DNA from 3 places in the Obesumbacterium proteus genome. Region 1 is predicted to be linked to each of the others. Evidence: predicted binding sites of a transcription regulator. Region 1 holds the regulator's gene; each other region holds the start of a gene.
The links. Region 1 encodes PurR, which represses purine synthesis genes. Its sites were predicted from a motif close to CANGCAAACGTTTGCNTG; they were not measured.
Positions count from the first base shown of each region.

Region 2: a site for PurR is predicted at 1,145-1,162, ahead of DSM2777_RS05525 (NCS2 family permease). Genes of this name have one in related genera too.
Region 3: a site for PurR is predicted at 1,103-1,120, ahead of purH (bifunctional phosphoribosylaminoimidazolecarboxamide formyltransferase/IMP cyclohydrolase). Genes of this name have one in related genera too.

Region 1 covers NZ_CP014608.1:3,361,269-3,363,547, reverse strand. The annotation lists gene cydH (cytochrome bd-I oxidase subunit CydH) at 1-32, opposite strand, end outside; gene purR (HTH-type transcriptional repressor PurR) at 387-1,412, shown strand; gene DSM2777_RS16015 (ABC transporter permease) at 1,416-2,279, shown strand, end outside.
Region 2 covers NZ_CP014608.1:1,154,333-1,156,611, reverse strand. The annotation lists gene DSM2777_RS05525 (NCS2 family permease) at 1-947, opposite strand, end outside; gene guaD (guanine deaminase) at 1,201-2,279, opposite strand, start outside.
Region 3 covers NZ_CP014608.1:334,837-337,115, forward strand. The annotation lists rRNA gene DSM2777_RS01660 (16S ribosomal RNA) at 1-621, opposite strand, end outside; gene purH (bifunctional phosphoribosylaminoimidazolecarboxamide formyltransferase/IMP cyclohydrolase) at 1,248-2,279, shown strand, end outside.

The DNA.
Region 1 (2,279 bases):
GTCATTAGAGAATATTTCAGATCGGTTTCCATTTCTTCTTCTCCCGCATTTCGTTATCAGATCAATTTTGATTATACATAAACACTTGCAGAAAGTGTGTGAAATCATTTTCACATACCTTAAATGGGATCGCACGCAGTAAAACTTTCGATTATTCTTTCTGTTAACACACAATTTTGACTTCCCCTTTTGCATTTTATAGGCCAAAATTTACGGTTTACTGCTACGTATCAGCTTTCATAACGTAAAAGAATAGGCTGGCGCTTGATATATCCGCATATTCCTCTCTTTGATGCGATTGTAATCAGTGTATTTTGATGTACGTAAGCAAACGATTAACACAATAGCTATGTCATAGTTACATTAGCTTAGGAGTCATCTGTTTCATGGCAACGATTAAAGATGTGGCAAAACGCGCGGGCGTTTCAACCACGACAGTGTCTCACGTTATTAATAAGACGCGTTTTGTCGCAGAAGAGACCAAGACCGCTGTTTGGGAAGCGATTAAAGAATTGCACTACTCCCCCAGCGCCGTCGCCCGTAGCCTGAAAGTTAACCACACCAAATCGATCGGCTTGCTGGCGACGTCCAGCGAGGCGCCCTATTTTGCTGAGGTGATTGAGGCCGTTGAAAACGCCTGTTACAGCCAAGGCTATACGCTCATTCTATGTAACTCTCACAATAATCCTGAAAAGCAAAAAGCTTATTTAGCGATGCTGGCGCAAAAACGCGTCGATGGATTGTTAGTGATGTGTTCTGAATACCCAGAGAACCTGCTGCAAACCCTTGAGGACTACCGCAATATTCCAATGGTAGTGATGGACTGGGGAACGCAACGCAGTGATTTTACGGATGCCATTCAGGATAATGCGTTCGAAGGTGGCTATTTAGCTGGTCGCTATTTAATTGAACGTGGACATCGTGATATTGGCGCGATTACCGGTCAGCTTTCTCGTAACACCGGCGGCGGTCGCCTACGTGGCTTCCTGAAAGCCCTGCAAGAAGCCAATATTCCTGCCCGCGATGAGTGGATGGTAGAAGGCGATTTCGAACCAGAATCCGGTTACAAAGCGATGCATCAGATCCTGTCGCAAAAAAATCGCCCAACCGCAGTGTTTGTGGGCGGCGACATCATGGCGATGGGCGCAATTTGCGCCGCCGATGAGATGGGCTTGCGCGTACCGCAGGATATATCGGTGATCGGTTATGATAACGTGCGCAACGCTCGCTACTTCTCGCCAGCGTTGACCACCATCCACCAGCCGAAAGAGCGTTTGGGCTCAATGGCCTTTGACATGCTCCTAGACCGTATCGTGAGCAAGCGTGAAGATTCCCAAACGATTGAAGTGCATCCAAAACTCGTGGAACGTCGCTCCGTTGCCGATGGCCCATATCTGGATTATCGCCGCTAAGTGATGAAGAACAGCCCTTATCTTTTAGCGCTGTTCCCCGTTGTGCTGTTCTTAGCAGGAGCGTTGCCAATATTGGCGGCGCTCTTGGCGCTGACTCAGCCACTGTCTGACATTTCCACGCTCAATACATTCACCCAGCCGTGGGCGCTTTTATTCCAATGGCCGGGGTTAGTGCGCTCGGTTGGCCTAAGCTTATGGAGCGCAATTGCCGCAACGTTAATATCACTTTGGTTGGCATTAGCGCTTTGCGGACAGGTTATACAGCGCGCCAGCGGCACTGCTCGGGCTATTTCAAGCGCGATTTTGGCCATGCCGCATATTGCGCTGGCAACCGGCCTCATACTGCTGTTATCCCCTTCAGGCTGGCTGCTCAGGATTATATCCCCAGCACTGACGAGTTTTGTGCGCCCGCCAGATTGGACGATCGTCAATGACCCTTATGCCCTGTCCTTAATTCTTTTACTGGTGATCAAAGAGACGCCTTTTTTATTTTTGATGGCGTTTAATATCGCGGGCCGAATCGATGTCGTCCGCCAAATACAGGCGGGTAACGCATTGGGTTACCACAGTGAGAAAGTCTGGTGGTCGCTGTTAGTCCCGCAAATACTGGTGGCTCTGCGTCTACCGCTGTTTTGCGTACTTGCCTTTGGCCTATCCGCCGTGGATATTGCCATTCTATTGGGACCCCAGCAGCCAACCACCTTGGCGTTGTTAGTTTGGCAATGGATCAGTGAACCATCCATGCGGCATCAATCTCTCGCTGCCGCTGGCACGCTGCTGCTTATTGTTATCACGTTAGTTTGCTTTGTTGCATGGCGTTGTGTTGAAAAAATCTGGCTGAAATATTGCCGCAACGCTTATGGACGA
Region 2 (2,279 bases), 2.2 Mb from region 1:
CTCGAGACAATGCTGCTCACGGAGTCAGCGGTTAACGCCTTGCCACCGCTGATGATTTGGCCGTCTTTATCCAACAAGTTTGCCTGACCAGCCACCGCACGGATCGTACCGGTCGCATCAAAAACCGCCGTCATCACCAGCGCTAGAACGCTTGGCAGGACTACCGGCTTCAATGCCCCCATAATATCGAGGCTGAAGATCAGCGATGAACCATCGGCAGCAGACAGGCTTGGTAATGCGAACAACCCCTGATATTTCACGCTTGGGTCAAAAATCAGCCCGACGATTGAAATACCAATGATCACCAGCAAGATACCGCCTGGGACTTTCAGTTTTTCCAAGCCGAAGATAATGGCAAGCCCCAGCAAGGACATCATCACAGGGAAAGAAGTGAATGCGCCCAGCGCAACCGGCAGCCCTTCAAGTGGGTTTTTAATCACGAGGCCCACGCCGTTCGCGGCAATCAGCAGCAGGAATAGACCAATACCAATCCCCGTTCCGTGAGCAATCCCCATCGGCAGGTTATGCAATATCCACGAACGTATTCCCGTGACCGAAATCAGGGTAAACAGAACGCCCATCAAGAATACGGCGCCCAAAGCCACTGGAATACTGATGTGCTGCCCAAGCACCAAACTAAACGCGGTAAACGCCGTCAAGGAAATCGCACACCCGATAGCCATTGGCAAATTCGCCCACAGCCCCATGAGCAAAGAACCAAAAGCCGCCACTAAACAAGTTGCAACAAACACGGCTCCTGGGGGGAATCCAGCCTTGCCCAACATGCTCGGCACGACAATAACGGAATACACCATGGCAAGGAAAGTCGTCACACCCGCCAACACTTCTTGGCGAACGCTGCTTCCACGAGCCGAAATTTTAAAGTAAGCGTCAAGCGAACCGCCCGATTTACCCGCTGACCCTTCTTGAGATGAATTGCTAGACATATTGATGTCCTCTGAGTGTTTTAACATTGCGCATGATGACAATAATGTTGTTCAAGATTGCTAACGCCTGAACCTGCGTTTTTCTTATTACCGTAACTTTGCGATATCCATTTGCGGTATCTATAACTTGCGACGAAACCACAAAGCAAACGATTACCCCATCAAGCACATCAGTCATAAAAATGGGACGGTTATTTAAGGCAAACGATTATCTGGCCTATAAACCGTCATTTCAACTAAAGATATCGACATTTTAGGTGCGTTCGTACACTAATTGTCCATCCACGTAGGTTCTGTAGATCGAACGGTCATCGCCAAGCGTCATCATCACGAATAATTTGTCCATGAGAGTCACAGAGTTATCGTAACGAAGCTGCTGTAACGGCGTTGCCGTTGGCTCTAAAACTACAAAGTCCGCCTCTTTGCCTATGTTGAAATTCCCGATGATGTCATCAAGCCCTAATGCTTTGGCACCGCCGAGGGTCGCCAGATAAAACGCCTCATAGGCTGACATTCGCCACCCTTGAAGCTGCATCACTTTGTAGGCTTCATTCAGCGTTTGCAGCATATTGAAGGTGGTTCCAGCGCCGATATCCGTTCCCATGCCGACTTTAATCTGCTTATGCCACGCTTTTTTCAAGTTGAACAAACCGCTGCCGAGATACAAATTCGACGTTGGACAAAACGCGATAGACGAGCCGGTGTCGCGCAAACAGTCCCATTCAGGCTCTTCTAAATGCACGCAGTGCGCAAAAACGCTATTTTTACCGGTTAATCCATAGTGATGGTAAACGTCTAAATAGCCCTTTCGTTCGGGATACAGAGCTTTAACCCACTCAATTTCGTCTTTATTTTCACAAAGATGGGTATGTAAATAAGTATCGGGATACTCTTCCCGCAGCCGCTGCGCCATTGCCAACTGTTCTGGCGTTGACGTTGGGGCAAAGCGCGGCGTAATGGCATAGAGCAAACGCCCGTTATGGTGCCAGCGTTCGATCAGCGCTTTGCTTTGGCTATAGCTGGTTTCCGCCGTATCGAGCAAATAATCAGGGGCATTGCGATCCATCATCACTTTGCCCGCAATCATTCGCATATTGATGTTATGCGCGGCCTCAAACAGCGCATCAACCGATTCGGGGTGAACGGTGCCAAATACCAGCGCCGTGGTGGTGCCGTTGCGCAATAGCTGCTTGATAAAGAAAGCTGACATTTCGCGCGCGTATTCAATGTCGTTGTAACGCCGCTCGGCGGGAAACGTGTGTTTATTCAGCCATTCCAGCAACTGTTCACCATAGGCCCCCACCATTTCGCTTTGCGGGTAGTGAATATGGG
Region 3 (2,279 bases), 2.0 Mb from region 1:
TAAGCTCGGGGATTTCACATCTGACTTAATCAACCGCCTGCGTGCGCTTTACGCCCAGTAATTCCGATTAACGCTTGCACCCTCCGTATTACCGCGGCTGCTGGCACGGAGTTAGCCGGTGCTTCTTCTGCGAGTAACGTCAATCACTGCGGTTATTAACCACAATGCCTTCCTCCTCGCTGAAAGTACTTTACAACCCGAAGGCCTTCTTCATACACGCGGCATGGCTGCATCAGGCTTGCGCCCATTGTGCAATATTCCCCACTGCTGCCTCCCGTAGGAGTCTGGACCGTGTCTCAGTTCCAGTGTGGCTGGTCATCCTCTCAGACCAGCTAGAGATCGTCGCCTAGGTGAGCCATTACCCCACCTACTAGCTAATCCCATCTGGGCACATCTGATGGCGTGAGGCCCGAAGGTCCCCCACTTTGGTCCGAAGACGTCATGCGGTATTAGCTACCGTTTCCAGTAGTTATCCCCCTCCATCAGGCAGTTTCCCAGACATTACTCACCCGTCCGCCGCTCGTCACCCAGAGAGCAAGCTCTCTTGTGCTACCGCTCGACTTGCATGTGTTAGGCCTGCCGCCAGCGTTCAATCTGAGCCATGATCAAACTCTTCAATTAAAAGCTTGATTTGCTTAAACAAGTTAAGCGATGCTCGAAAATTAACTTTCGTAATAATTCAACTAAATGAATTACTGCTTGGTCACTCTTCAAGACTTTAATATTTTATCGTCCGAGGACGTTAGATATTGTCTTGTGAGTGCCCACACAGATTGTCTGATAAATTGTTAAAGAGCAGTGAGTTAGGAGACTAAGCTTGCTAACTCGAGGTGGCGTATAATACGCTTTCCTCTTTCAGAGTCAACCCTAAATTTCAGGATTTTTTCTCTTGCGATTTCTTATCGAAACCGCCGATACGGTGTGAAGTGATTCACATGTTCCGTGTCGATGGAGGCGCATTATAGGGAGTTCTCGCGGGCTGACAACCCTTAATTTCCATTAAATTGATCGTTTGCTGCATTCCACAGCAAAACCCCGCCTTATACCCTTTTGTGCACAAACTTATCCACAGAACGATATTGATGATAAATTTGACGAGCATCACGCAAACGTTTTCGTTACAATCTGGATGCGCTAAAATCTTTCGACCTCTTCCAACGAAGGGGCGTTATTTGAATAAAACGGGCATACCGTATTCACATAACGCTCTTTATATTGCGATTCCATAGCCGAGGGATATAACTACCATGCATTCCAGTTCACAAAACACGAGCTCAGCTTCCGCTTACCGTCCGATTCGCCGTGCGCTACTCAGCGTATCTGATAAAGCCGGTATTGTTGAGTTTGCTCAGGCGCTCAGTTCGCGTGGCGTTGAGCTGCTTTCAACCGGCGGCACTGCCCGCCTGTTAGCGGAAGCAGGTTTACCCGTGACCGAGGTTTCTGATTACACCGGATTCCCCGAAATGATGGATGGGCGAGTGAAGACTTTGCATCCTAAGGTGCATGGCGGAATTCTTGGTCGTCGCGGCCAAGACGATGACATTATGTCTCACCACGATATTAAGCCTATCGATATGGTTGTTGTGAATCTTTATCCCTTCGCTCAAACCGTAGCTCGCCCAGATTGCTCTTTAGCCGACGCCGTTGAGAATATCGATATCGGTGGACCAACCATGGTGCGCTCGGCAGCCAAGAATCATAAAGACGTTGCGATTGTGGTGAACAATAGTGACTTCGATGCCATCATTAATGAGATGGATAGCAATGAGGGTTCTTTAACCCACGCGACGCGTTTCGATTTAGCCATTAAGGCATTCGAGCACACAGCTGCCTACGATGGCATGATCGCGAATTACTTTGGAACGATGGTTCCTCCTTATTATGGCAATACCGAAGAACCTTCTGGCCGCTTCCCTCGCACGCTGAATCTTAGCTATATAAAGAAACAAGATATGCGTTACGGAGAAAACAGCCATCAGGATGCTGCCTTCTATATAGAAGAGAATGTGAGTGAAGCCTCTGTTGCTACCGCCAATCAGCTTCAGGGCAAAGCGCTTTCTTACAACAACATTGCTGATACCGATGCAGCGTTGGAGTGTGTGAAAGAGTTTAGTGAACCTGCTTGTGTAATCGTGAAGCACGCTAACCCGTGTGGCGTTGCCGTTGGTGGTTCTATTTTAGATGCCTACGAGCGCGCTTATAAAACTGACCCAACCTCTGCTTTTGGCGGCATCATTGCCTTTAACCGTGAGCTCGACGCCGAAACCGCTCAGGCGATT